DNA from 3 places in the Oceanobacillus sp. FSL K6-0127 genome. Region 2 is predicted to be linked to each of the others. Evidence: riboswitches for the same ligand, from Rfam matches in the RefSeq annotation. Region 2 holds a riboswitch; each other region holds the start of a gene.
What was found. A riboswitch is a leader RNA that binds a small molecule or an ion and turns the genes downstream of it on or off. The one in region 2 is predicted to bind S-adenosylmethionine.
Positions count from the first base shown of each region.

Region 1 (10,434 bases), 1.0 Mb from region 2:
CAATATACTGCACATCTTCTCGATTAAGCATATAGTTGATTGGAATCATAACCGCTCCAATTCGTGCAAGCGCATAATTTACTACAACAAAATCAAGGCTGTTTTTAGACATGACCGTAATCATATCTCCCTTTTTCATGCCATCTGCTAAAAATGCATGTGCTGTCTGATTAACAATGTTATCAAGCTCTTCATAGGTTAACCGTTTGTTTTGATAAGCGAATGCAAATTTAGTCGGGGTTCTTTCTCTCGTACGAGCTAATAAATCTCCTAATGTGTTTCTTCTTGCTCTTTGCAGCAATTTATCCAAATCAGTTTGTACATTTGTATTGGTATTCATCCTACCACTCCCTCAATGGTATCATGATGGCAAGCCTGTTGAATATTCTATCTATTATTTTAATTCAGTTAATTAAAGATAGCAAGTTGCAGTACTCATTCAAGTATATTTATTCGTAAGCATAAAAAAATGCTAGAACAATCATTGCAGATATTCTAGCATTTTTAATTTACTTTAAATATAGTCTTGTACTTCCTTTTACACGTTTCATTTTTGGCGGATAATAGCCACGGTCATAAATTTTTCCATTTGTCATGCTGCACTTTTCTAAAAAACGGTCAAGAGAGTTTGTTTTGGTATCCCGTAATGCTTGAATCATCACTTGCGCAGCGACTCTAGCGTCTTCTAGTGCGTGGTGATGTTCAAACTGAAGGTTATGATAGTTCGCAAGTGTGTTTAATTTATGGTTCTCCAATTCCGGCCAAAGCTTTTTAGCGATATTTACGGTACAAAGGTAGTCCATGTCAGGATATGAGAGCTTGTAATAATCAAGTGTATTGCGAATCACACTCATATCAAAGCTTGCATTATGTGCGATTGTTAGGTGGTCGTTTAAGTAATTCCGCAATGTCGGCCAAACCTCTGCAAATGTAGGAGCATCAGCAACATCATGCTCAGTAATCCCATGAATATACGTATTGAATGATTTAAATTCCATTAATGGATTGATAAGGCTGTAGAATTCATCTATTATGCCATGCTCATTGGCTACTACTAAACCAACCGCACAAGGACTAAAACGTTTTTCATTAGCAGTTTCAAAGTCTATTGCTACAAACTCCATAGCTGTCCCCTTTCGTATTGCATACTCAAATCTCCATAATATCCCAATTGGTAACAATCCCAACTAGTCCTCCACTGGAGCTTCCTTCCTTTGTAATCAATAATGCTTCCAATCGATTGCCTTTTCCAATTTGCTCCTTAAAAATTTCCTTTGCTTCATATACAGATGTCTCCTTTGATATGAATCTAAAGTTATCCCTTTTTTCACATTCCAAGACCTCTACTAATCTTGCATCTAATAGAGAGGTTAATCGATTTTCGATACCTTTCGAAAACCATTTTGTAATTCCTTTATGCGTAATTAACCCCTGAAACACATTACCACTGTATACTGGAAACTTCGTAATCCCTTGCTTATTAACGACTTCTAGTACATTCGATAATGGCTCGGTTTCTTGAAAGCATACGACCTTACGAATAAAAAGCGGGTCTACTTTTCTAGGCTTTAAAAGTTCAATTTCAATTGCTTCTATCCGTTCTACAACGGAATCATGTGGCTCTGCAATAGTATACATGAGATCCGTCTTGTTATGTACAATAGCATTTCGTAACTCAGCAAATTCAAGCAGGTCATCTTGAAACTGTTTTATCAACGCATTTGATTTACCCAGGACTTTAACAGCTCTTGAAAACCCCATTTCTTTCTTAATAAGCAAAGCTTTTAAGCCCTTTTCGATTCGATTGAACGCCGTCAAAAAACGATCTGAGTTTCGATGCACGACAGTTTCATTTTGTTTTAGTATCGGATTGTTAACACGATTCACTTTCCGCCCTCCTTATTCTTTTTCTCTCTTCTACATACCAGTGATTTCGTACACTCAAATATTACGACTGGTTAATGCTGAAAATAAACTTTCTCATTATCATAAAATCGGTGTATCTTATCCATAGACTCTAAGTATATTAGTCTTGTTAAAGTCGCCATAAATGGGCTAACAAAGTGACTAAATTTTAGGCTGCCATAAATTTTTTCACACACTTCGGCTGCTGTCAAAGTCTCTGCTTTCACAATGCTTTCAACCTCATTTAACCGACGCTCATGTCCTTGAATCAATGTTTGTACACGTTCACTCAAGCGATGGATATTCTCACCATGCCCTGGTAAGGCTAATGCTGTCGGATAATGCTGCATCCGCTCAACGGATGCAAAATAATCGTTTAATGGATTGAATTCCTCCCCTGTCCACAAACCGATTACAGGAGAAATCTTATTTAAAATATGGTCGCCAATTAGCATTAGCTTCCTGTCTTTTTGATAAAAGCAATAGTGATCCGGAGCATGACCCGGTGTCCAAACAACCTCAAAACACTGATTCCCTAACAGGATGGTATCAGTTTCATCAAAGAATCCATCTGGTTCAAATTCATAGATAAAGGAATCATTACCTATTCTGCCAGGCAAATTCGGCCCACCATGCATATGAAGCAAATCAGCAAGATTTTCTTTAATTCTCTTCTTATCACGATGTTTCAGCATTTCCTTATACCCGAGTTTCGATGTGTAAACGGGAACTCCCTTTTTCTCCTGAAACCATCTCGCTAGACCAATATGGTCCTGATGTGTATGTGTTAAAACAACCTTTTTCACTTCAACACCAGTATCAAATAGCGCTTCCCAAGTCGCAATTGCTTCCTCTGAATAAATCCCTGTATCAATAACGGTATAGCCATTCTCTCCTTTGACAAGATAGCTATTTACCTCTTGCATTCCTCCTGGAAAACGAACGACTAGCTTTTCTATACCCTCACTTACATTAACTAACAAAATATCATCCCCATTGTACAAAGCTCCTTCTATACTATTAATTTTAGCGTTGATCAGTTAGATTGCAAGAATCTCTAACTTTTGCAATTTTTTTCACGCTACATGTAATATTCTTAATTTTAATGGTTGACATTCAGAATCGTATGGAGTATTCTAATTATTAATTTCATACAAAAAACTTTCTTATCCAGAGAGGTGGAGGGACTGGCCCTATGATACCTCGGCAACAGACTTTTTAAGTACTGTGCCAATTCCAGAAGCAATGATTGCTTGAAGATAAGAAGAGATATTAGACGATACGGTGCCTAACCTCTTCTTATTTTTAAGAAGAGGTTTTTTCTTTTCTTTAAAGAAGTTTTAAAAAACTACTGGAGGGGATTAAATGGCAACGGTTCAAGCAGGAACAGAATTACAACAGGCAATTGCGTTACTGAAAAAGAAAAATTGGGTAGACCTCACGCACGCATTCGGGCCAAACTCACCACATTTCGCAGCATTTGACGATGCCGAATTCAAAACACTTTTCACACATGATGATGGCTTTTTCGCACAACGATTTACCTTTCCTGGACAATACGGCACACACATTGATGCACCAATTCATTTTGTACAGGATCAACGTTATCTTGAAGAGCTTGAATTAAAGGAACTTGTTTTACCGCTTGTGGTGATCGATAAGTCAAAGGAAGCTTTAGAAAATAATGACTTCACCTTATCGAAAGAAGATATTCTAGCATTTGAAGCAATAAATGGTGAGATTGAAGCAAGTACATTTGTAGCGTTACGAACCGACTGGAGTAAACGTTGGCCAGATAAAACTGCTTTTGAAAATAAGGACGAAGCTGGTAATAGTCACTTGCCTGGATGGGGAATTGACGCATTGCGATTTTTATTTGAAGAAAGAAACGTAAATGCTGTCGGTCATGAAACATTTGATACAGATTCCTCCATCGATGTCCGAAAGAATGGCTCACTCATTGGCGAGTATTATGTGCTGGAGCAAGATACATACCAAATCGAGCTTCTAACCAATTTAGATAAAGTACCAACAAAAGGTGCTTATATCTTTAATATCGTTGCCAAACCAGAAAAAGCAACTGGATTCCCAGTAAGATCTTTTGCAATATTACCTTAATAAAAATATGGAGGGATTTTCATGACGAAAACATTAATTAAAGCACCATTTAAAGCAGATCACGTAGGAAGTTTATTACGACCGGAAAGGGTTCATAAAGCGAGAAAGGATTTTAAAGAAGGAGCTATTCCGGCAAGTGAGCTTCGTACGATTGAGACAGAGGAAATTAAGCGAGTGGTTGATAAACAAATTGAAGTTGGCCTTCAGGCTGTAACCGATGGGGAGTTTCGCAGAAGATTTTGGCATACAGATTTCTTAGAGCATTTTATTGGTATTGAAGGCTATGTACCAGATCATGGATTTAAATTTGTGGACGTGGAAACGGAAAAATACGACGTGCGCAATGTTGGAAAAATAGCATTTAACCCAGACCATCCATTCATCAAAGATTTTATTGAGTTTAAAGAAATTGTTGGTGACAGGGCTGTCGCAAAACAAACGATTCCAAGTCCAAATCAGTTATTCAATGCTGGGATTCGGAATGCAGATGTCTATCCAGACATTGAGGAATATGCACATGATATTATCGTCGCTTACCGTGATGCGATAAAAGCATTTTACGATGCTGGCTGTCGTTACCTGCAATTAGATGATGTCTATATTGCAGGATTGAGCTCTGATACGATTCCATTTAATGATAGTAAATTAACAAGAGAATATTTAATCGATTTAGCGCTTCGTGTTGCTAATGGAGTGCTAGAAGATAAACCAGAGGATTTAGTTGTAACAACACATCTATGTCGCGGAAACTATCAATCTACCTGGGCGTTTGAAGGAAGCTACGCAAAAATTGCACCAACATTATTCGCAAAAGAAAAAGTAGATGGCTTTTTCTTAGAATATGATGATGACCGTTCTGGAACCTTTGAGCCCTTGAAGTATATCCCAGAGGGCGGTGCACAAGTAGTCATTGGCGCTGTAACATCTAAATTTGGTGAGCTTGAAGATAAAGAGGCATTGAAAGCACGCATTCAGGAAGCTGCTAACTATGTACCGTTGGAGCAAATAGCTTTAAGTCCGCAGTGTGGATTCGCGTCAACCCATCATGGTAACAAGCTAACAGAGGAAGAACAATGGAATAAACTGAAATTTATCGTAGACATTTCAAAAGAGATTTGGGGATAATTTTCCTACCTACTATTAAAATAAAAGAAAGAAGGAATAGATCATGACACAAACGCTAGTAAAAGCGCCATTCAAAGCAGATCACGTAGGAAGTTTATTACGTCCAGAGAACCTACATCAGGCAAGAGAAGATTTTAAAACAGGCAAAATCACTGCAGCAGAATTACGTGAAGTCGAAACAAAGGAAATCAAACGTATTGTTGATAAACAGATTGAAGTCGGATTAGAAGCAGTAACCGACGGTGAATTCCGTCGCAGCTGGTGGCATCTTGATTTTCTTGAGCATTTAAATGGGATTGAAGGCTACAACACCGAAAAAGGCTATCAATTCGATGGCGTAGAAACAGACCGATATCATGTGCGTAACACCGGGAAAATTTCCTTTAATGCCGATCATCCGTTTATTAAGGACTTTATTGAATTTAAGGAAATTGTTGGTGACCGTGCGGTTCCGAAACAAACGATTCCAAGTCCAAACCAGCTATTTGAAGTTGGGATACGAAACCCAGAAATTTATCCAGATATTGAGGAATATGCCAACGATATTACACAAGCATACCGAGATGCTGTAAAAGCATTCTATGATGCTGGTGTGCGTTACTTACAACTAGACGATGTGTACATTGCTGGACTTTCATCTTCTGACTTTAAATTAATCGATACTGGCGGCTATTCAAGAGAGCAATTAATCGATTTAGCAGTTCGTATTGTAAATGGTGTACTCGAAGACAAACCAGAGGATTTAATTGTAACAACACATCTATGTCGCGGAAACTATCGTTCTAGCTGGGCATTCCAAGGCAGTTATGCTGAAGTTGCTCCGATTCTTTTTGCGAAAGAGAAAGTGGACGGCTTTTTCCTTGAATATGACGATGAGCGTTCTGGAACCTTCGAACCGTTGAAACATGTTCCAAAAGGTGGAGCACAAGTTGTTATTGGCGCGATTACATCAAAATTTGGTGAGCTAGAAGATAAAGAAGTGATCAAAAAGCGAATTGAAGCTGCATCACGATTTGTGCCATTAGAGCAAATTGCTTTAAGCCCACAGTGTGGATTTGCTTCCACGCATCACGGGAATAAGCTAACAGAGGATGAGCAATGGACAAAATTGAAATATATTGTTGAGTTATCGAAAGAGATTTGGAAATAATCATGTAGACTTGGCATCGCCCAAACTTGGTGAATACCAAGTTTTCTAAAAAAACGAACAGCATGCAATTGCTGTTCGTTTTTCTCATTTATGATTGTGCTTTTCTTAATCTAACCCAAGATATAATAACCGCAATAATTAAAACAAAGCCTAAATATCCGGTAATTGGATAAACGGTCCCTACAAGTGTCGTAAAGCCAATAAAGCTTACACCAAAAGCTAGTAAACCTATGATAACAACGGCTCCTTTAAACGTTCTCGTATTCTGCGGCACAAGTCGTGCAGTAAAAGCATAAAGCATACCTACTGCTGTGTTGAAAATCATCCCTAATAAAGCAATTGCCATTAAGATACCAACAATTGGCGATACCTCTGTCGCCAGTACTAATGTAGGCATATCTGCTTCTTGAATAGACCCGATATTCATAAATAAACTCAAATTAATTAGAAATAGTAATAACCCAAGTCCGATTCCACCAAGAATTCCACCCCAGCCAGCAGTTTTTCTATCCTTCATCGTGCCGCCAATGACGGCCAGCATAGCAAATCCTGCTGCAAGATTATACGAAACATAGAGCAATGCTCCTATAATAAAGTTAGGGGCTGAAGCAGGCTGCGCTTCTGCCAATGCATTTAACTGACTAAAGCTTGCATCACTCGTAAATAAAGAATATCCTGTAATAATAAATATTAATACCAATAAATAAGGCGTTATACTACTAATTACCGCAATAACTTTATTTACATTCAAACAAAGTGTAACAATGACAGCTACAGTCATGATTAAGTTCCCAACAAGTGGAGGAATACCGAATTGTTGTTCAAATATCGATCCGCTACCTGCAATCATGACAACTGCAACACCAAACAGAAAGAATGTAATTAATAGATCGATTGCAAAGCCAAAATATCTTCCACATATTTTATAAATTACTTCACGATGTGATGCTGTTTGATAATAAGTTCCTAACTGAAGCACATGCATTCCTAGAAATGCAAAGAGTAACCCTGCGATGATGGTTCCAATTACACTATAGATTCCAAAGCTTGTAAAAAACTGCATGACTTCCTGACCAGAAGCAAACCCTGCTCCCACAATTAATCCAACATAAGCTCCAGCAACCTGAAGACTCTTTTTCATATGTAAATCCCCTTCGATATATCATAATATTATGAATTTTTATCTTGTAAAAGAGGAGAGCTTACAATGCGCTCCTCTATATAACACCGTATTTTATTAAAAATGATAGACTCTTGCCCATTCCGTAAATTCATCCATCGCTTTCTCGTCGATATCATAGCCAATTCCAGGCTGATCTGGAACATTTATCAGTCCATTCTCTACAACTACTTCCGGCTTAATAATGTCTCTTTCCCAATATCTTGATGAACCAGCTGTATCTCCTGGTAACACGAATTGTGCTAATGTTGTTAATGCAACATTATGCGCCCTGCCTACACCAGCTTCAAGCATTCCACCGCACCAAACGTCGATACCTTTATCCATACAAAAATCATGAATTCGTTTCGCTTCGGTTAATCCACCGACTCGTCCAATTTTTATGTTAATAATTTTACAGCTGCCAAGCTCGTAGGCTTTTCTCGTATCTTCAAGTGAATGGATACTCTCATCTAAACATATTGGTGTTTTCATAACCGCTTGAAGCTTCGCATGGTCTACAATATCATCATGCTCCAATGGCTGTTCAATCATCATTAAATTGAGATCATCTAACTTTTGTAAATGTTCAATATCATCAATCGTATACGCTGAATTTGCATCTGCCATAATTGGTGTATCCGGAAAATGCTTGCGAACCTCACGAAGTACCTCTACATCCCAACCCGGCTTAATTTTTATTTTTATTCGTTTGTAGCCGGCATCAACAAAGTGTTGAATCGTTTGAATTAAATCATCTACTGTAGGTTGGATTCCAATACTGATTCCAACATCAATTTGTTTTCTTTCTCCACCTAGAGCTGCAGCTAAGGTGAGTTTTTCTCGTTTTGCATACAGATCCCAAACCGCTCCCTCTAATGCAGACTTTGCCATATTATTACGCTTAATTGGATGGAATAAATCAGATACTTGTTCCGGATGGCTAATTTGATTATCTTTTAAAATCGGAATAAGAAAGTCTTCCATGACATGCAAGTTGGTTTTTACCGTTTCTTCACTGTACCAAGGACTTGAAAATGCAACAGACTCCCCATACCCGCGATTTCCGTCTTCATCAATGAGCTCTGTAATAAAAAATTCCTTATCCTGAAAGGTACCAAAGCTTGTTGTAAAAGGATCTTTTAAACGCATATTCAATTTATGTATTTTTAACTGTTTTATAGGTATTGTCATTGTATATCCTCCTGTTTAAATTCATAACTTTTCATCGTACAGGCAGAAAAGCTTTACCTCTTCTACCTGCTTTAATACTTACTGTTTGCGAAAAACATAATAATTATAGTCTTCAGCATAATGAATAAAGTCGGAAGCTTGATAGCCATGTTGGAAGAGTCTTCGAAAGAGCTCTTGCGTTGTCAATCTCCACTCTTTTGCAAGATTAAAGTTTTCCTCTTTCAGACTTTGAAAATTTGCTGGAATTGCAACCAGCCACATATCCCATTCCATACTATCATTAGCATGATAATTGTCTGTTAGAACAGGCTTACGCTCAGAGTCCATTTGTAATAATATATTTACTGCATCAACTGATATGGTTTCCTTCTCTTCGCAGGTTTGACTGATATCCCATATAATTTGAAAACGATCAGATGGCAGGCCTTGGCTAAACTCATCGCCTAGTTCACCGTAGTGATTTTCTTTAAAATAAACTCCTTTGGCACCAAGCTTATGCAAGTTTAAATAGGCGTTTACACTTTCCAATGGATCGAATGTCCATGTTATTACTTCATAGCCCATTTCCCTTGCCAATACTGCTTGCTTCAGTTTTAGCTTTCTTCCGATTCCATCTTTCCTATACGCTGGAAGTATTCCCATCATATGAGAGCATAGGTAAGCATTTTTCCCATCAAATCCTGCAAAGCTATATAGAAAACCAATTAGCTTTTCGGAATCATAGGCGCCTAAAATAATGCCGCCATTCGTTAATGCTGTATATGTTTGATGCAACGGGATCGCCGACATATGCCAAACTGTTTCTTCTAACTTCTGAACTTCTCTTAATTCATCCAGCGTCGTTAATTTCCTAATTTCGAGTTTACCTTTTACCACAAGAATGACTCCTTCTACTATAATGATTCCATTGTTTTATATAAGGCGCATGTTATAATTTCAACTGCTTTTGGAATAGCGTTATGATTAAAGGTCATCTCAGGATGATGCAAACCTGGCACCAAATCGCAGCCAACTGCCAGCATTGTTGCTTTTAAAGCTGGGCGTTTAATCGTATAGAAATGAAAATCATCGCCACCTGTTGTTGTAATAACCGGGGATAAATTCTCATCTCCCGCACATTCAACTATTGCCTGTCTCATAAAAGATATTGCATCCTGATCAAGCACCGCAGCGGCCACATTTGCACCAACTGACAAGTCAATTTCCACGTCATGAAGCTGTGCTAGCGATGAAGCAATGCGATAAATTTTTTCTGTGATTTCTTCCATCACCTCATTATTCTGAGCCCTAACATCAATTGAAAAACTAGCATTTCCGGGAATTATGTTTGAGCTTTTTCCACCTGCATGAAATGCAGTCATTTTAGCAGAGTGAGGAATCATTGGATTCACATGAATGCTATTTATTGCTTGAAAAAATTCCGTACCAACCTGAATGGCATTTGCATTTAAATGTGGTCTTGCTCCGTGTGCATCATGCCCTTTTATATGGCCTTGGATAAACTTAGCTGCACCGTGCTCAATAGCCGGAGCAAATTGTCCATATCCCAACTCCTCTATCGGTCTCAAATGCATTCCATACAAATAATCCACATCGTCAACAATACCCTTGTCCACAAAAGCTAACGCACCATTGCCTTTCTCCTCTGCCGGTTGAAAAATAAACCGAAACGTTCCTTTAAACTGTTTCTTTTCTTCTAAGATTGTAAGGAGAGCACCAATGACAATCGTCATATGGGCATCATGTCCGCAAGAGTGGTTTGCTTGGAATGTCCCGTTCACTT
Region 1 covers NZ_CP150287.1:1,813,588-1,824,021, reverse strand. The annotation lists gene MHH64_RS09240 (acyl-CoA synthetase) at 1-340, opposite strand, end outside; gene MHH64_RS09235 (3'-5' exonuclease) at 510-1,124, opposite strand; gene MHH64_RS09230 (CBS domain-containing protein) at 1,150-1,887, opposite strand; gene MHH64_RS09225 (MBL fold metallo-hydrolase) at 1,959-2,888, opposite strand; SAM riboswitch class I at 3,069-3,171, shown strand; gene MHH64_RS09220 (cyclase family protein) at 3,271-4,023, shown strand; gene MHH64_RS09215 (5-methyltetrahydropteroyltriglutamate--homocysteine S-methyltransferase) at 4,045-5,148, shown strand; gene MHH64_RS09210 (5-methyltetrahydropteroyltriglutamate--homocysteine S-methyltransferase) at 5,192-6,298, shown strand; gene MHH64_RS09205 (hypothetical protein) at 6,387-7,439, opposite strand; gene menC (o-succinylbenzoate synthase) at 7,536-8,651, opposite strand; gene MHH64_RS09195 (GNAT family N-acetyltransferase) at 8,730-9,527, opposite strand; gene MHH64_RS09190 (M20 peptidase aminoacylase family protein) at 9,545-10,434, opposite strand, start outside.
Region 1: another riboswitch for S-adenosylmethionine. It lies ahead of MHH64_RS09220 (cyclase family protein); the one in region 2 lies ahead of MHH64_RS03790 (sodium:solute symporter family protein).

Region 2 (10,434 bases):
ACGTCGGATACACAATTATTACCAGAAGATATGATGTCTGTCGAAGCAGGTAAAATTACGGACGAAGAATTCTCTAATGATGCTGGTACACCATTGCTTTTAGTGTGGCATCGTGATGGAGGGTTAAATAATTCGGATTATGAGATGATTCAATCTCTTTATCAGAATCTAAATGATGAGCCGGTTAATCATCAAACATTTATTCCACCATTTCAGGATGCTCCTGTTGAAGCTTTAAGAGGAAGTGCTTCTGAAGATGGAAAAGCACTGACAACACCGGTATTTTTTGATGACACTGCAGCAACAAAGGAATTACAAGCGGCACTCGACCAACTAGAAGTTAAAATAAATGATGCATTTGGCAGTGAGGTGCTGAAAAGTGATATAGACGAGTCTGGCTTACATGTGCGTTTTTCTGGACCTATTGGAATTCAGACTGATACCGTTTCCTTGTTCAGCAATGCAGACTTTACCTTGTTAATTGCAACTGTATTGATTGTATTTATTTTACTTATTTTATTGTATCGCTCACCAATTTTGGCACTTGTCCCGCTTGTTGCGGTTGGGATCGCCTATGGAATTATTAGTCCACTGCTTGGATTTTTTGCGGATCAGGGCTGGATTGTTGTGGATGGGCAAGCGATATCGATTATGACGGTTCTTTTGTTTGGAGCCGGAACAGATTATTGCTTATTTTTAATTTCACGGTACAGAGATGAGCTGCGAATTGAAAAAGATAAACATGTTGCATTAAAACGTGCGATTAGCGGTACTGGCGGGGCCATCATGATGAGTTCCCTTACTACTGTTTTAGGATTGCTTTCACTCGGGCTAGCCTATTACGAATCCTATGATCGTTTTGCTGTACCTTTTAGCTTATCGATATTTATTATGGGACTCGCAGCATTAACCGTGCTTCCTGCGATTCTGGCCTTACTTGGCCGCTTTGCTTTTATCCCATTTATCCCACGACCTGAAGAAATGATTCAGGAAATTGAGAAGAAAAAAGGGAAAAAGCTGCGTCGTCCGAAACCAAGTCATCGATTTGGGAAGAAGATTGGAAAAGTGGTTACAGAAAAACCATGGACCATTATTCTTGTTAGTATAGTTATTCTTGGTGGCCTGGCTGCTTTCGTACCAAAAATGCAATATACCTATGCTTTATTAGATTCTTTCCCAGAGGATATGCCATCACGAGAAGGATTTACATTAATTGCAGACCATTATCCTCCAGGTGAAATTGCTCCTGTCAGTGTGATCGTCGATACAAATGGAGCGGATGTCTCGTTACAGAACGAATTGGCAGAGCATCCTTACGTTGAGATTGTTGATGACCCTGTGGAAGGATCGGAAAATAAGGATATCCAGGAATGGAAAGTGACACTTTCGATTGATCCGTACTCCACGGAAGCGGTAGAAAGCGTTCCAGAGCTCCAGGCTATTGCAACGAGTGCACTAAGCGATGCTGGTGTAGCCAATGCAGATGACTATGTATGGCTTGGCGGTGAAACGGCGACATTATACGATACAGATCAGGTAACCAATCGAGATCAGGGGTTAATTATACCTGCCCTTCTGCTCATTATAGCGGTATTACTTATCGTTTTCCTAAGGTCCATTGTGGCAATGGTCTATTTATTGTCAACCGTTATCATTTCGTATTTATCTGCGCTTGGTTTAGGGTGGATTGTGCTCCATCATATATTTGGAGTTACAGAAATTCAAGGATTAATTCCGCTCTATGTATTCGTCTTTTCGGTTGCCTTAGGTATTGACTACAACATATTCCTTGTTTCTAGTCTATGGAGCAATCGAAAGGAAATGCCGCTCAAACAGGCTATTTCTAAAAGTGTTGCAGAAACGGGAAGTGTAATTAGTTCAGCAGGGCTTATTCTAGCTGGTACGTTTTCGGTTCTAGCTGTAATGCCCTTGCAGGTGCTTGTTCATTTCGGTACGATTACCGCAATTGGCATCTTATTGGATACGTTTATCGTTAGACCATTGCTTGTTCCTGCGATTACGACGGTGCTTGGACGTTTTGCGTTCTGGCCGGGTAAGTTATGGAAGCTAAGGGATGATGAGAGTTTTAAAGATCGTGTAAGTGAAGAATGATTTTGAGTTTGGCTGCTGTCTGGGTTGTCAGCGGCCACTTTTTTATCAATGAAGTTCAACTTATAGTTTGGCAGAAAAGGCGAAACGAAGATATTGGTAGAATAAAGTAATTTCATATCACTAAAACAGGAAAGTATCCTGATGTCAGAATTACATTATTGATGATGTAATTGATAGTTTTGCTAGAAATGTATAATACGAATGGAACGAGGCAAAACCTCATCCCATTCGTATTATAAAAACTCATAACCATCCTCTTTTAATTGCTTGGAAAGATTAGTAGCTATGGACCCATTTTCCCAATCACCATTAGCTATTAGGTTTAAGGAGTTAATTTCATTAGCTTGTAATTCTTTTACTTTTTCTAAAATATTAAGTGCTTCTTGGGGTGGAATTACAACAATTCCATCTTCATCACCTAAGATTATATCTCCTGGATGAACGACTTGACCGCCACAAGAGATATCAACATTTATTTCTCCAGGACCATTCTTGTATGGGCCACGGCCCGTAATTCCAGCTGCGAAAACAGGGAACTCATTGTTTATTAAATAATCAACGTCTCGTATGCTTCCATCAACTACAAAACCAGCTATGTTCTTACTCTTAGCATATGAATACATAATCTCACCGCAAACACTATGATTCATATCTCTCCCAGCATCTACTACGATAACATCACCAGGATCGGCCATTAATAATGCCTGATGGAATAGCATATTATCTGCAATAGAGGCTTTTACAGTGAGTGCTTGTCCAATTATTTTCTTTTCTTTCCCCATTGGCCTAATATGGGCATTCATACTATAAAGTCTACCCATACAATCAGATACATTGGCACTTGGGTATTTTCTTAATGCTTCAACTAATTGTTTATCTAGATTATTTCTGTGCTGAATTATTCGTTTTCCAACATTCATCATTATCTTCCCCTTTATACTATACAACTCTATAGTTAGGTGTCTTACCTTCTAACACAGTTATAACTTCTTTTACCACCGTTGAACCCATCAGTTTCATCGCTTCTACTGTGTTTGCGCCAATGTGAGGAGTAGCAACAAAGTTATCTAAACTAAGTAATGGATTTTTTGATGTGGGTGGTTCATGCTCAAAAACATCACTTGCAGCTGCAAATATTTTCTTTTCTGCTAAAAATTTATACAAAGCCTTTTCATCAATTACTCCACCTCTAGAAGTGTTTATCAAGACTGCATGTGGTTTCATAAAACGTAAAGCCTTTTCATTAATTAAATGCTTGGTATCTTTTGTTAGTGGAACACTTACCGATACAAAATCAGCTATCATCATCAAGTCTTCTAATCTATCTACTTTTTCAATCCCAACCTGAGAACACTGCTGTTCTGTGACAAATGGATCGTATACTACAATCTTCATATCAAATCCGTGCTTGGCGATTTTTGAAGTATTTAATCCAATCTTACCTGCTCCTATCAGTCCCAATGTCTTATTATTTAGCTGGTAGCCCATCAGCTCTTTAGGTGCTATTGATTTATTTTCATCTTTCTTTCCCTTCTCAAAGCTTAAACTTATATTACGCACAACATTCGTCATAAGAGCGATAATTAACTCAGATACAGATTGAACATTAGCTTCCGGTGTATAGACAACTTTTACATCATATTCTTTGGCGGCTCCTATATCAATTGAGTCATAACCAATACCATGTTTACCAATAACTTTTAACTTTTTTGATTCCTCAATCATGGAACGAGATACCTTTTCTGCCCGGATTATCATGGCATCGATATCCTTTAGCTCATCAAGATTATTTGTTAATGTGGCATATTTTTGAAGTGTGTTTAGAGCATCTTCATCTATGTGTTCATTAAGATAGACCTTATACTTTGGCACTTTATCTACTCCTTTGTTTGATAGCGCTAACAATTAATTATATACTAAGTATAAATATTGCTAAATGTAATGTAAAATACATAAGAACTGTATTAAATACTATTTATTTTAATATTAGGAGGATCGAGAATGAACCTGAACTTTATCCCGACGTTTTTAACGATTGTACGAAAGCAGTCGATTAGTGCTGCAGCAGAATCGATGCATGTTGCTCAAACGACAATTAGCCAAAGACTAAATGTTGCGGAACAAGAATTTGGTTTTAAACTCATCGAAAGAGGAAGGGGTATTAAAAAAATTACGTTAACACCTGCAGGCGAGGAATTTTTACGTTTAGCAGAACAGTGGGAAAACATCTATAACGACTTAAAAATCCTAAAAGAAAAAGGACCTAAGCTAACGTTGAGCATTGGTTCGATAGATAGTTTTAATACATTCTATTTACCAAGTGTCTATAAGGAAATTAACAAAACATCATCGTCTGTGCTACTACATAGTCATACACTACATTCAAATGAAATTTATTCCGGAATTGATAATAAGACACTTGATATAGGTTTTACGCTAATTCAAAGGAGTCATTCAAACGTAAACGTAGAGAAATGTTATGAATCTGATTTAGTCGTATTACGCAGTGGCAATGTTAGCGATTCAAAAGTAGATCCTTTAGCGTTAGATCCTTTATATGAACTATTTATGCCTTGGGGAGAAGAATACAAAATATGGCATGAGTTTTGGTGGGATCCGTTAAGTGTTCAAAAAATAAAACTAGACGATATCCACTTATTATTCGATTTTTTACAAAACCCAACTTACTGGGCAATCGTTCCTGAATGGATTGCGAAAAAGGCAAATAAAAGCAGAGGGTTTTCGATTCAGTATTTTACTGATCCGCCACCAAAGTACACCTGTTACAGGCTTACTCATAAAAATCCAAGCTTGTCTAAGAGTTCTGCTATTGAGTTTTTTGATAATCAATTGAAAAAATGTATCTCTATGTCATGACAACGTCTTTATTTTTTATATAATGTATTCACAAATAAAACCCCTAGAATGTTACTTGCTCAACACTCTAGGGATTTCGCTTCTATATTAAATATAAATCTAACATATTATTACGTGGCGGATAGAAAACTCATAACTAAAATTGTTAATACTCCACCAATACGTGTAGTTACCTGTAAGAAGGGATACAATTGCATTCGATCACTTGCTTTTAGAACAGCAACATCTCCTGAACCTCCCATATCAGCTAACGAAAGTCCAGAGATGATGGAAGACTCAATGAAATGAAAACCAATTAGCCATCCAGCCAATCCGGCGATAATTGAAATAATCACTACAATAGTAACAATTAAGAAGATGTGTGATGGATCTGTAATGATTTGTAGGATACGGTCAATATCAATTAAGCTTGCACTTATAGCTACTAATATAGCTGGGATCCAAAGCTTACTTATAAAATTAAACCATACCTCTGCACAAACGGTGATATATTCAGGGAAAATATTCCAAACCTTTAATATTGCAGTTAAAATTATGATCCATACAAAAGTATGTAGTGCGGGGACAAGTTCACTTAGCAACATTCCTGCCATATATAATCCGCCAGCTACCATCATACCTATTCCGATATTGCGAAGTGATTCTAGCATACTTGTATCTTTTGTAGTTTTAAATCCTGCATCTTTTTTTCTAAGAGGATTCCCTTCTCCTGAGAATCCTTTTACAAACATGTTTTTATTTTTCTTCCCTAAAAAGTTAAGTACAGACGCTAATAGTATACAAATAATATTAGAAACGATTACTGCAGGTGCAAGAATATCGAAATAATCTACTGGCAAACCTCCCATATTATCAGCATAAATCTCCGAAAGCGGAATGGCCCCTGTAGTTATTCCGCTTGCCATAATCGGTGCCACTATCATAAGAATCGTTTGTTTAAATCCTATACCAAATAGTTGCCCTAGCAAACCACCCGCTAATGCTGCCAGTAATATCGTCGTTAATAAAGGAATTAACATTTTTAAAGCTACATTAATAAGAACTTCCTTTTTTATTCCTAATATACTTCCGACAATTAATCCTGCAACAATTAGGTTAGAGAATCCAAAACCACTATAGAAATCAGCAGCTAATTCAGCAGTTACTTCAGGCAAAATTCCGATATAAATTAGTAGAGAGGGTAGGAAGATGCAAAGTATAGTACCTCCTCCAAAATCAGAGAATTTTGGAATGGAATCCCCCATCCACATGAACAAACCACCTAAGCCCATCGTAATCATAAAACCAGTAATTAAACTAGAAGGAACGACATCAAGGTATAATCCTACTATTGCAGGTACTAATAGTAAAAGATATATTGGAAGTTTTATTCCGTAAATCTCTTGATTAAAATTATTATTCTTTCTTTTTGTATTCACAACATTTTCACTGCCCATTAATCCCACTCCTTTTTTAGATAAGTATTTCCCTAACAAACAAATTTTGATAGCGCTTTCTATTAATTGGAACGTATACTTGCTTTGATTTCTATTATCCATCATAAATATTAAGAATTATAATGTAAAACTAATATATTTGCTAATAAATATCAGAATATGTGATGTTATGATGTTTAGAATCTCATTGTAAGGAAAAAGAGCTATTCTCATAGTTAATTAGTTTGTAATTAAAAACATTGAATGCTATTATATATTCAATTCAAAGTAAATTCATCGGTATTATTGAATAATTGAATTGAGAGATAGACGTTGCTAGGAGGGGGATATAAACTGTTCTTAAAATAACTGAACAGATCATAATAGATACATAATTGATTGAGGATAATGGAGAGTAAACAATCATAGAAATTAAAAGTAGTAAAAATATCAACACGTGGAGTGTGGTTAAATTGAAAAAAGCATTATTATTTATTTTACTTATAGCTGGTTTATTGGTTATTTCTGCATGTGCTGGTGACGGAGCAGATGAATCAGAGAATGCAGAGGAACAAAAGGATCTGACAGTTGGATTAGCTGCAGAGCCAGTATCGCTGGATCCGCACGCTGCAAATGATGGTAACTCCTTATATGTGATGAATGCCATCTATGATACGTTGGTTGAACAAAACACAGATTTGGAGATTCAACCAGCTTTAGCTGAGAGCCTTGAACAAATTGAAGATACTGTCTGGGAAGCAAAGCTTAGAGAAGATGTTACGTTCCATGATGACAGTGCATTTAACGCGGAAGTAGTAAAAGCGAACCTGGATCGCGTTCTTGATCCTGATATGGGCTCACCGCTAGCCTTTTTATTCGATATGATTGATTCCGTGGAAGTAGTAGACGAATATACGGTACAGATTCATACAAAATATCCTTTTTCAGCATTGCCATCTCATTTGGCACATCCGGGCGGGCATATGATCAGTCTTGAGGCGATTGAAAAGGATAATGAAGCAATAGCTAATGGTGGAGAACCGTTTGCAACAGTTAATGAGAACCCAATCGGTACAGGATATTTCAAATATGATGACCGAACAAGTGGAGAACAAATAAAAGTTGTAAAAAATGAAGACTATTGGGGAGATAAGGCCGGTGTAAATTCGGTAACCTTTAAATTTGTCCCAGAGGATTTAACACGAATTGCAGAGCTGCAAACGGGTGATTCGGATATCATTTATCCAGTAAATACAAGCAATATTGACGAAGTGGATACGAATGAAGGTACACACGTTAAACAATCGGATAGCGCAAGTATGTCTTATCTTGGCTTCAATGTAGAAAAAGAACCATTTACAGATCCTAGGGTAAGACAGGCGATTGCAAAAGCAATTAATAAAGAAGAAATTATCGAAGGGGTACTAAATGGTGTGGCTTTACCAGCAAAAGGACCGCTCGCGCCTACCGTGTTTGGGTATGATGAGGATGTAGAGCCTATCGATTATAACATTGAGGAAGCAAAGGAACTATTAAAGGAAGCGGGCTATGAGGATGGTTTCAATGCGACAATCATGGCCTACGATACAAATACATCGGATATCGCGCAGGTTATCCAAGCAGAACTAAAAGAAATTGGTATCACTATTGACATTGAGATGACCGAAGTAGGAACTTATTTAGAAGTGACTGGTAATGGCGGTGTTGATATGTTTATCGGAAGCTGGGGGACTGTAACATTGGATGCGGATTACGGACTGTACCCGATGTTTCATTCAGCAAATGCCGGAAATCCAGGAAACAGGTCTTTTTATGCGAATGATGAGGTAGATGAGTTGCTGGAGGAGGCAAGACAAGAGGGAGCGGAAGAAGAAAGACTGCAACTATATAGTGAAGCACAACAAATAATTGTAGATGAAGCTCCAATCGTTCCACTTTACCATTCTGTATTGCTAGCTGGTTTAAGGGATGAAGTGAGTGGATTTTATCAGTATCCAAGTAGTTTCCCATTTTTGCGTGATGTAACGATTGATTGACAGATAAATTGAATTTTAAAATAACATTGACTTTTTCATCGTGAAGGTGTAATTTTAATACAATTGAATATTGAACTTCTTATCAAGAGAGGTGGAGGGATATGGCCCTTTGATACCTCGGCAGCGGGCTCAATTTATTGAGTACTGTGCCAATTCCATCAGACACTGGTCTGAAAGATAAGAAGAGGTGCCCTGAATTTATCTACCCTCTTCTTATGGAAGGGGGTTTTTGCTTTGTCTTTGTAATTGAATATTTGTTTGGAATAAGGTGATGTAAATATTAAGGGAGTGACTAGTTGTGACAGAATATGGTGTATGGACAATTATACTGGCATTAGGATATACATTTGCGCTCATATCGGCAGGGCAAATTGCCAAAAGACGTGTGACAAAGAAAGATAGTTATTTTGTTGGAAATCGGAATTTCAATAAATGGATTGTTGCGTTTTGTATAACTGGATTATTCTCGGGATCCACATTTATCTCTATTTTGGAGTTATCTTATTTAACCGGTATCTCCGCAATCTGGTATGGGGTGGCGGAAATGGTTCAAATATTTATTATTGCTTTGTTGATTATCCGTTCTTTCCGGAAAAAGATGCTTGTAACGGTTTCTGGTTTGATAGGAGATACGTATGGTAGAACGGCAAAAGGCTTATCAGGAGCAATTACTGCATTTGCCTTTCCCATGTGGTCCGTTGCCACGGCAATCGCATTTGCTTCTGCATTTCATGTGTTTACAGGTATTTCATTGAGTTTATCCGTTGCGTTTACTGCTATTTTACTTTTTATCTATTTACAAGCTGGTGGCATGTGGTCCATTGCCTTCACACAAACGATGAATATGTTTGCATTCGGATTAATGATCGTAATTGGAGTTGTTGCCTTTTTCATCAATCCCGGAATATCAGGTTTAGCTGCATTGAACATGGAGCGTCCAGAAATGTTTAACTTTGGAAGTGTCGGACTGCAAGTAATTGTCGTCTGGTTTGGGACGTTCCTCGTTAACGTCATTCTGGCTCAGGCTGCTTTCCAAATGGCATTATCCTCCCGCTCGCCAGAAGAGGGTCAAAAAGGACTTGTCATGGCTGGATTCATGGCGATTCCATTCATAGTCGGTGGCGTTATCTTCGGAATATCAGCTGCCACCGTTGTGCCGAATGCATCCACTGGACTTATCGCGATTCCCCAGTACTTGATGGAAGTCTTGCCTGCCCCATTAGTAGGTTTGTTTTTCCTTGGTGTATGGGGTTGTGCACTCGGATGGGGTGGACCTTGTCAGTTCTCAGGTGCCACAAGTCTCGGACGTGATGTGGGAAGTGCGATTAATCCAAATGCCACAGGGGACCAGCTTATTAAATATACGAAAATCTCGCTGCTGCTTTTAACCGGCCTGATGATTGCGTTTGGCTTATTGCGAACAGAGCAATCGGCATGGTGGAATGTATTTGCTTGGACGATACGAAATAGTGCCACGTTTGCACCGGTAGTAGCCGCATTATTCTGGCCGGTGGTAACGAAGCGAGCTGTAGTTGCTTCCTTGTTCACTGGATTTACTAGTGGACTGTTATGGTATTACCTGGGCGGCTGGCATCCACAGGAATTTTATCTAAACATACATCCGGTTTGGATTGGAAGCTCGGTTAATATCCTGACAATTACGTTGGTGACGTTGGCTAATAGAAGAACGAGTTTAAGATTGCGAAAAACAGATCGCTTTGGTTACTTGGGATTAATTGGAGGAGTAATTTTTACACTGGTTAATATTTTATACTTTGAACAGGCGTATAATAGTGGATTGTTTGGGTTGTTTATGTTTGTAGCTATATTGAGTTACTTTATAGCAGCAATTCGGTTTGTGAGGTTAGATGAGCGGGGAGCGGTAGTTGCAGAAGAACAGGAATACATTGCGTCCAACAGTTAAGAACATAACACCATTAAATTTCTAAAAGTTTATCTCCCGATTAATAGGGGTATAGATGATTTATCGCAAT
Region 2 covers NZ_CP150287.1:769,522-779,955, forward strand. The annotation lists gene MHH64_RS03760 (MMPL family transporter) at 1-2,112, shown strand, start outside; gene MHH64_RS03765 (RraA family protein) at 2,346-3,035, opposite strand; gene MHH64_RS03770 (hydroxyacid dehydrogenase) at 3,052-3,984, opposite strand; gene MHH64_RS03775 (LysR family transcriptional regulator) at 4,114-4,989, shown strand; gene MHH64_RS03780 (2-hydroxycarboxylate transporter family protein) at 5,100-6,425, opposite strand; gene MHH64_RS03785 (glutathione ABC transporter substrate-binding protein) at 6,878-8,440, shown strand; SAM riboswitch class I at 8,517-8,624, shown strand; gene MHH64_RS03790 (sodium:solute symporter family protein) at 8,739-10,364, shown strand.

Region 3 (10,434 bases), 170 kb from region 2:
ATCCATTAAAGCTGGAAGCATTGGAGAATGCTGGCATGCATGTATCTGGGCGCACACCGCTTTGGGGAGATGTTTCGGAGTACAACGAAAAATACTTGCAAACGAAGATTACAAAATCCGGTCATCTCAAAGAAGAAAGGACTTGCTTGAATGACTAACGATGCATTTTATATGGATCTCGCTTTAAAAAATGCCCAAGCCATGAAAGGACAAACAGACCCCAACCCCCTTGTTGGTTCTGTCATCGTTAATGATAATCGTATCGTTGGTGTTGGAGCACATCTTAAGGCAGGCGAAGCCCATGCTGAAATAAACGCTTTGCGAATGGCTGGCGATAAGGCAAAGGGCGGTACTATTTATGTAACACTTGAACCTTGTTCCCATCATGGGAGAACTGGTCCATGTGCAGTCGCAATCGCTGAAGCTGGAATTAAAAAGGTTGTCATTGCAACACTCGATCCAAATCCGATTGTTGCCGGGAATGGTGTAAAAATTTTAGAAGATGCAGGGATCGAAGTAATTACCGGTGTGATGGAAGACGAAGCACGTAAGATGAATGAGGTTTTCAATAAATACATTGTGACGAGAAAACCATTTGTCACTTTAAAGGCCGGAATCACCTTAGACGGAAAAGTAGCTTCCCATATGTTTAGCAGCAAATGGATAACTTCTGAGGAATCAAGGCAGGATGTTCATCAGCTGCGAAGCGAAAATATGGCTATCCTTGTTGGTATTAATACCGTGCTCAAGGATGATCCTGCACTAACTGCACGAATTCAAAATGGCAGAAACCCCATTCGTGTCATTATGGATTCCAGCCTAAAAATTCCCCTGGAAGCTCAGGTTATTACGGACAAACAAGCAAAAACAATTATTTTTACTAGTCAGCGCTATGACAAAGAGAAACGGAAAATGTTAGAGGATTTAAATGTAATTGTTGCAGAAACAAGTGGCATCGAACATGTAAATCCACTTGAAGTTGTAACGAGGCTTGGTGAACAAGGGATCTCTTCTCTATTTATTGAGGGTGGCGGCAATATAAATGCCACGTTTCTGGAGAATAAGCTTGTCGACAAAGTTATCCTCTATTTTGCACCGAAGCTAATTGGTGGCAAAAATGCACCAACCTTTTTAGAAGGAACGGGTATCGATCAAATGACCGATGCCGTGAATTTAATTAATACCGACATTCAGCGGATTGGTCAGGATTTTAAATTTATCGGTTACCCGAACTACGATAATGAATAACTAAGGAATGATAAGGTGAAATTTGGTTTTGATATTGATGATACACTCATTAATTTACGGGAGCATGCCTTCCATCTCTATAATAAAAAATTGAAGCAAACGGTCGGCATCGATGTCTTTCAAAACATTTCAAGTGTAGAAATCCATGAAGCATTTGGACTATCGAACGACGAAGGAAAAGAAATGTGGAACAGCTCCTTGGAAGAAATCTATTATACATCATGCCCGATTTTCCCGGGTGCTGTAGAAGCATTACATACACTTACCCGGGCTGGTCACGAGGTTTACTATATTACCGCTAGACCAAAGGAACATGGCGAACGAACGAAAGCCTGGATGCAACAGCAAGGCTTCCCTGTTGATGATAGTCGATTTTTCTATGGTATGCAAGATGAAGAAAAGCTGGATATCATCAACCAGCTTGAACTAGATTATTATATAGATGATAAACCAGTCGTACTTGAAACATTGCGAAACAGCACTACCAAGGTCTATGTAAAAGACCAAAGCTATAACCGCCACTTGCAAGATATTCCAAGGGTAGTTGATTGGACAACTTTCGTAAAGAGCATACTGAATAAAAATGAGTGAGCAGGCTGCATTAAATTGTCTGCTCACTTATTTATAGTTATGGCGGTTGATTCAGGATTTTTTCACCTGCGATATATTGCATATTCCAAAATGAGGAATTTTCATGTATACTATTGATTAAAGCTTTTAAATTTCTTCTGGAGGGTGTGAACTGCATTGCCAATACCAACGAATCACTTAAAACCTGTTCGCTTATCTGCAAAGAAAAACGCATTCAACCAGCTTCAACAGTGGATTATTGACGGAACCTTACTTCCAGGTGAAAAATTAAATGACACGGAGCTTGCTAAAGCGTTAGGTGTCAGTAGGACGCCAATTCGCGAATCCTTGCAATTGCTGGAATTCCAAGGCTTTGTAAAAATGTATCCTGGTAAGGCAACACAGGTTACAGAGATAGAAAAGGAGTCCATTAATGACATTCTTCCACCTCTAGCTGCATTACAGGCATTATCTGCAGAGTTAGCTGTTACAAATTTGACTCAGGAAACGTTGGAATTACTTAAAAAGACAAATCAGCAATTTTCCGACGCGATTCAGTCAGAAAATTACTATTCTGCCTTGAAGGTTGACGAGCAATTTCACAAAATTATTGTTGATACAGCAGGCAATACATATATACAAGCAATACTTGATTCCTTACAAGCACATGTACGAAGGCTCTTTTTCCATAATTCCATTGTACTGACTAACAATTCGATTAATGACCACTGGAAAATTATTGAGTTAATGGAAAAGAGGGATACCGAAACTCTCTCTGCTGTCATGAATGAAAATTGGCTTCGTACACTGGATGCTTTTTAATTATACCAAACGATTTCAATCTGGCTTCATCGATACTCACAGCTATGGTGATTCGCTTTTGGTTTAATAATCAGACTCAATTGTAATACAAATTCGCACTTGATTCGGAGCATTCATTTACTTCAGGTGTGCACTTCTTTCTACTGCCTGCTCTGGCCATCTGTCCAAAACCAGCTCTACATACAAAAACCCGAATCCCATTTTAGGGGATTCGGGTTTTCATTTCATTATTAGACTTCCTGTGTTGATCCTACATTAACTACTTTAGCAATAATACCTGTAATAATAATAACAATCGCTGCGGGGAGCAACCAGCCCAGCCCTTGATTATAGAATGGCAGAACTGATTCATAAAAGTTTAATACCGGGTTCATCCAGCTGAAATTATCTATTCCTAGCGAATCACAAAGTGCCACTAAACCATCAAATATACTAATTAAGAATGTAACTGCAATCGCTGCTACATAAACCATACGAGCATGGTTAAATAGTGGAGATACAAATGTCAAAAGCATTAATACAATTGCCAATGGATATAGGAACATTAAAACCGGAATCGAGAAGGTAATAATATTCGCGAGCCCAAAGTTTGCAACAACAAATGTTAACACACTAAAGAAAACAACCAATACCTTATAGCTAAGCTTTGGAAATAATGTATTAAAATACTCTGCATTGGCTGTTATCAACCCGATTGCTGTTGTTAAACAAGCAAGGATGATCATGATTGCAAGCATAATAGATCCAAACGTTCCAAAATAATGTGATGCAGCACCACTCAATACTGGACCACCAGTATCAAATAAACCTAGTGTTTCTGTACTCGTAGCTCCTAGTATTGCAATTCCTACATAAATAATCCCAAGTAGCGTAATTGCAATAACCCCTGTTCTTGCTGTCGCAGAAAGAATTCCACTTTTTGAGGTAATACCCAATGCACGAATTGCGTTAATTACGATTATCCCGAACACAAGTGACGCTAAAGCATCCATTGTATTATAGCCTTCCAGGAAACCTGTCACAAATGCACCACCTTGATAGGCTTCTTGCGGGTTCTGCATCGCACCCATTGGATTGAATATAGCAACCAACAACAGAATAACAAGCAATACAACTAATGCTGGAGCCAATATTTTCCCTACATTGTTGACTATTTTCCCTGGATATAATGAGAATAAAAGTGCTACCGCGAAGAATAGAATCGTGAAAACAAGTAAACCTGTCTGTTGTGCACCTTCGCTAATAAATGGCGCGATTCCAACCTCATATGCCACCGTCCCTGTTCTTGGAGCTGCAAAGAATGGGCCAATCGTTAAATAGAGCAATGCCGTGAAGAAAATACCATACACAGGGTGAACTCTGCTAGATAATTCTTGAAGGTTCCTACTACCTGAAAAGCCCATTGCCAGAATCCCAAGTAACGGCAATCCAACACCTGTTACTAAGAATCCAATAATTGCTGGCCAAATGTTTGACCCTGCATATTGTCCTAACTGTGCTGGGAAAATTAAATTACCAGCCCCAAAAAATAATGCAAACAGCATAAAACCGATTGCTAGATATGATGAAAAGGTTATTTTATTATTCATCGAATGTTCCCCCTCGTCGCTAATTAAGCTCGTCTATTTAATTAAAATTTTCCGACAATTTACTCGAGCCATGTTCTATTGATTGATGTTGATAATCATACTATTTTCCTAACAAAAATGCAATATATTACAGAATATTTTTTGATATTTTTCAAAATATCCAAACAGATTAGCCACTATAGTTTTTTATACGACAATTTTTCATTGCTAGACAGAACCATTAAAAGATTATAGAATTTACTCAACAATTCATCTTATTAGTAAAGAAGGTCATATCAAATGGAATTTTCGAATCGTTTAAAAGGGTTGCCTGCGCAATTTTTTGCAACACTCGTTCAAAAAGTTACAGCAGCATATGCAGAAGGTCGCGATGTTATTAATCTAGGGCAGGGAAATCCCGATCAACCAACCCCTGCTCACATCGTTAAAGCATTGCAACAATCTGCCCAAGAGCCGATTACACATAAATATTCCCCATTCCGCGGAACAACCGAATTAAAACAGGCAGCAGCTGATTTCTATAAAAAAGAATACAACGTTGACTTGGATCCGGAAACAGAGGTTGCTATTTTATTTGGAACAAAAATTGGATTAGTAGAATTACCGCTTGCTTTAATGAATGACGGTGAATTGCTTTTGCTGCCTGACCCTGGCTATCCAGATTATCTATCAGGCGTCGGATTGGCAAATGTGCGTCATGAAACAATGCCATTACTACGAGAGAATAATTTTTTACCAGATTATGATAGTCTTAGTTCTAGCCATTTAGATAAAGCAAAACTTCTTTATTTAAATTATCCAAATAACCCTACAGGTGCAACTGCTTCGAAAGCCTTTTTTGAAAAAACGGTGAAGCTGGGCGAAGAGCACTCCATTGGAGTCGTACATGATTTTGCTTATGGAGCAATTGGTTTTGACGGGAATAAACCAATTAGCTTTTTGGAGGCAGAAGGTGCAAAGGATGTTGGAATTGAACTTTATACGCTTTCGAAAACGTATAATATGGCCGGCTGGCGTGTCGGATTTGCAGTAGGCAACAAGGAAATGATAGAGGCAATTAATCTATTACAGGATCATTTATTTGTTAGTATTTTCCCAGCTGTCCAGCATGCTGCAGCTGTCGCGTTATCAGATGACCAAGCATGTGTTGAAGCGTTAGTTGCACTTTACGAAGGTCGCAGAAATACATTAATAGCTGAATGTCAACGAATCGGCTGGGAAGTCGAGGCTCCAAAAGGATCCTTCTTTGCCTGGCTGCCAGTTCCGGATGGTTTTACAAGTGAAACATTCGCTGATTTTCTGCTAGAAAAAGCAGATGTGGCAGTAGCTGCCGGAAATGGTTTCGGATCATTTGGTGAGGGGTATATCCGAATTGGCTTGCTCGTTGAAGAGCAGCGTATCAAGGAAGCTATTCAGCGTATTGAAAAACTTAATATTTTCCCTAAATAACCAACTCATAAAAGGTGATCGTAAAGTTATAGCTCGATTAAGATCCCCTTTTATGGTTCATTCTTGTTCGGCCACTGAGGCTGGGACAAAAGTATTTTTATGAAATAAAAACCGAACATGATTGGTGCAAATAACTCGCTCTGGAAATATAATTCGCGCATCCAGTGGTGGCTGGTGATCCCCCCTTGCGCTATCGCACTACGGTGTCTCACCTATGCCTTACCTCCCGCTGGAGTCTACGTATAATTCCTGCGCTAAGCTTATGCATCGTTCGTCTTTAACATTAAACACTTTTGTATGTCCCAGCTTCAATTTTTCGATAGGTTATACGTCACGTTCTTTCCATGCTCTACAGGATAAAACTGATTCCCGCCTGTCTCTTCATCGTACTTTCGATTGAAGCTCATCCCTTCAATAGCCGTAAGTACAAGGTCTACTGTAATAACGGGGTTTTCCCCTTTTACAAGATGACCGCCGAAAACATTTCCTTCTTGATCACACATCGTACCGTGAAAGTGAATATCATAGTCACCATCACGCTGACATACAACCCCAGTCCCTTGTAAAAACTCAATTGGTCCTTGTCTTACCTGCAAATCTCCATAGCCAGCACCAACTTTTGATTCACTATTTGCTATTAAATATAAATAACCGGCTTTCTTAAAGCTGCCAAAACAGCTGCTGATTACAGCCGATTCAATATCATTTTCTTGACATAGCCGCTCAATTCCGGTTAGAAGATCCGTTTCTGCTAATAACCTAGCCGCAAGAACTGTTCCTGCTTTCCCTTTTGCAAAATGTGCACGACACAATGACACAATTCATCTCTCCCACTCACGAAACTGAAAATTCTAATTATCTCAATAATAAGGGGAGTCCCAAAAGAAATGCAAGAATAAATAAAATAAGTATTGACTGAATTAGAATTATACGTTAATTTAAATAAATAGAATTGAATAGACTACATCTCTTATCAAGAGTAGCTGAGGGACTGGCCCGATGAAGCTCGGCAACCTTTTATGTTACAGCATAGAAAGGTGCTAAATCCTGCAAAACATAACGTTTTGAAAGATGAGAGAGGACCTCTGTATATATACAAGCCTCTCTTTCTTTTAAAGAGAGGCTATTTAATTATCAGCAAGTTTACTATATTACAGGGGGTAACAAAATGAAAAAATTTGGAATTGTGTTATCAATTATTTTATTAGCTGGAGTACTAGCTGCTTGTGGTAATGACGCCTCTGGCAGCACCGACGCACTAAATGAGGATAAAATAGTGGTTGGTGTTACTGCTGGTCCGCATGAACAAATTGTAGAAGCTGCTGCTGATGTTGCTGCTGAAAACGGACTTGAGGTGGAACTAAAAGTATTCTCTGACTATGTCCTACCGAATACCGCATTATCTGAAGGCGACTTAGATGTGAACAGTTATCAGCATGAGCCATTCTTAGATCAATTTAATGAGGATCATGGGACAAGTTTAGTGCCGGTTGGTAAAACTATTTTAAACCCAATGGGTGTTTACTCTGAAACATATGAGAGCATCGATGATATTCCGAATGGTGCAACATTTGGCCTTCCAAATGACCCAACAAACGGTGGTCGCGCACTATTTATTTTGGAAGAAGCCGGGATTATTACGTTGGAAGAAGACAAGAAAGAGACAGCTTCCATTCATGATGTTGTAGATAATCCGAAAAACCTGGAATTCATTGAATTAGATGCAGCACAAATTCCAAATCAACTTAGCGAAGTCGATGCAGCTGCAATTAATACGAATTTCGCTTTAGGAGCAGGTATTAGTCCAAAAGAAGATTCAATTCTATTAGAATCCACCAATTCTCCATATATAAACTATATCGTTGTACGTGCTGAAAATGAAAATGACCCAGTCGTTAAAAAATTCGTTGAAGCATACCAATCTGATGAAGTGAAAGCATTTATTGAAGAAGAATTTCAAGGCTCTGTAATTCCAAGCTGGGATGAATAAGTAAATAAAAGCGGAAGCGCCCGGTTATCGACATACCGACTGTGCCCCGAACTTTGGGATGGTTCTGCCTGTCGAACATTCTTACGGAGGAGATTCACTCCAAAGTATAAGATGATCTATGACTTTCTCTTCTATGGGCGGAAGTCAAGTTCATCTAAAAGGAAACATGCCCCTTTAGGCGTATGCCGATGTTAGGCGTAGAAATAATTCAGCCAAATTTTATACTTCAGTATTTTAACAAAAGAATGTTGCGACTACTGGAGCAGCATTCTTTTTCGAAAGGAATGTAGGTTAGATGATCAAATTAGAAAACATCACGAAAGTTTTCCCATCTAAAAATGGGGACGTAACAGCTGTAAATAATGTTAACCTTCATGTTAAAAAAGGAGAAATCCACGGCGTAATTGGTTATAGTGGTGCGGGGAAAAGTACATTAATTAGGCTTGTCAATTTACTTGAAAAGCCTACGAACGGAAGTGTCTCAATCAACGGAACCGAATTGACCTCCCTGCCACCAGAAAAACTGCGAAAGACGCGGCAGAAGGTTGGAATGATTTTTCAGCACTTCAATCTATTAAAAACTGCAACAGTTTATGACAATATCGCAACTCCATTAAAACTTCTTGGCTATGATAAACAGGAAGTGAAGAAGCGTGTTGAAAAATACTTGAAGATTGTTGATTTAGCAGAAAAGCAAAACAGCTATCCTTCTCAACTATCTGGTGGGCAAAAGCAACGGGTCGCTATTGCTAGAGCATTATCACAAGAACCAGAAATACTTCTCAGTGATGAAGCAACAAGCGCTCTTGACCCAGAAACAACAAACTCGATTCTCGACTTGCTTCTAAAAATTAATGAAGATCTCGGAATAACGATTTTACTTATTACCCATGAAATGAATGTAATCCAAAAAATATGCGATTATGTGTACGTGCTTGAAAAAGGTGAAGTCATCGAACAGAGCTCAAGCATAGAACTGTTCACCAACCCACGTAAGCATACGACGAAGAAATTCTTAGATACCATTTCCCAACGTAAATTATCAGCATCACTTATTTCTCAATTGAAGCTGAATGGCACTGTTACAAGACTTACATTTATCGGTGAAAACACAGGACAGCCTCTACTTTCACAGGTAAGTCAAAAATTTAATGTGGAACCAAATATTCTAACGGCAAACATTATGGAACTAAAGAATGGCATCGTTGGAAACTTAGTCATTCACCTTGTTGGTGAACCAGAACAAATCAATGCATCCTTGCAATTCCTAAACGAACAAGGTGTCGCAACAGAAGAAGTGGAGGGAGAATAACATGGAAGCATTCATCCAAGAATGGCTGCCAATTATCGGGCAGTCTGTCATTGAGACTTTCCAGATGGTCATTATTTCATTGTTTTTTGCAATATTAATTGGAGTTCCATTAGGAATTCTCGTAGTCCTTACACGCCCTGGTCAAGCATTAGCAAATAGATTTATCTATCAGCTGCTCAACTTATTCATAAATGTTGTTCGTTCGATCCCATTTATTATTCTATTGTTCTTTATTTTACCATTCACAAAATTCCTAGTAGGAACAACGATTGGTGTACAAGGGGTAATTGTTCCGCTTGTTATCTACACAGCACCATATATAGCAAGGTTATTAGAAACATCCTTGTTGGAAGTAGATAACGGTATAATCGAAGCATACAAAGCGATGGGTATTAAAACAAGGCAAATTATTTGGAATGTGATGCTCCGTGAAGCACGCCCTTCCATTATTTTAGGATTAACAATTGCAACCGTCAGCCTAATCGGGGCTACTGCAATGGCTGGTCTTGTTGGTGCAGGTGGACTTGGGGATCTGGCATATCGATTCGGCCATTTACGATATGAAGTTGATGTTATGTATGCGACTGTCTTTATTCTTATTATTCTCGTTCAAGGAATTCAATCGCTTGGTAATAGACTCGCAGCACGTTTGAAAAAAGATTAGTATAGCAGGTTCAAAAGGTCCGGTGAGAATGATGCATCGAGAACAAGGAACTTCGACGCACAGGACGTCCTAATGTCGGTGTCGCAGCAAAGCTTTTCGATGGGCTAGTAATCACAGCCCCAGTACATTGCGACCTTAGCCGATTTCGGACCTTCTCATCCTCCTTTTTGAACACACACTACTTGGAGGTTTTTTGCATGTCAAATGATCTTTATATTGAAAAACATGGTGCGATTGCAACGATTACTATTAATCGCCCTGAAAAGAAGAACTGTTTTTCACTCGCTATGTTCCAAAAATTAGAAGTATTACTAGATGAACTCAAACAAGATAACGCCATAAATCTCCTCATTGTCCGTGGTGTTGATGAAACAGCTTTCTCTGCAGGCGCAGATATTACAGAATTTCTAGAAGTTCGTTTACATGCAGAAAAGGCAAAAGCGTATAATGACTTTGCACTAGGGGCAATTGAAAAGCTATATCGATTTCCAAGACCAACAATTGCCATGATTCAAACGCTGGCTATCGGCGGAGGTCTGGAGCTTGCTAATGCATGTGATTTCCGATTTGCAACGTCAGGGAGTAAGCTCGGGATTACTTCTGCAAACATCGGTATTGTGTATAATCTGACAAGTACAAAACGACTATTTAATTTAATTGGTCCTTCTAAAACAAAAGAATTGCTTTATACAGCAAAGCTGATCACCGCAGAAGAAGGTAAGGAAATTGGCTTAATTGACTATGTATGTGCTCCTGAGGAAATTGAGGAAGACGTTTCTAATTTCGCTAA
Region 3 covers NZ_CP150287.1:938,220-948,653, reverse strand. The annotation lists gene MHH64_RS04690 (GTP cyclohydrolase II) at 1-158, shown strand, start outside; gene ribD (bifunctional diaminohydroxyphosphoribosylaminopyrimidine deaminase/5-amino-6-(5-phosphoribosylamino)uracil reductase RibD) at 151-1,248, shown strand; gene MHH64_RS04680 (HAD family acid phosphatase) at 1,264-1,839, shown strand; gene MHH64_RS04675 (GntR family transcriptional regulator) at 1,996-2,640, shown strand; gene brnQ (branched-chain amino acid transport system II carrier protein) at 2,871-4,229, opposite strand; gene MHH64_RS04665 (pyridoxal phosphate-dependent aminotransferase) at 4,509-5,678, shown strand; gene MHH64_RS04660 (PPC domain-containing DNA-binding protein) at 5,987-6,496, opposite strand; SAM riboswitch class I at 6,646-6,756, shown strand; gene MHH64_RS04655 (MetQ/NlpA family ABC transporter substrate-binding protein) at 6,847-7,668, shown strand; gene MHH64_RS04650 (ATP-binding cassette domain-containing protein) at 7,964-8,980, shown strand; gene MHH64_RS04645 (methionine ABC transporter permease) at 8,982-9,644, shown strand; gene MHH64_RS04640 (enoyl-CoA hydratase-related protein) at 9,842-10,434, shown strand, end outside.
Region 3: another riboswitch for S-adenosylmethionine. It lies ahead of MHH64_RS04655 (MetQ/NlpA family ABC transporter substrate-binding protein); the one in region 2 lies ahead of MHH64_RS03790 (sodium:solute symporter family protein).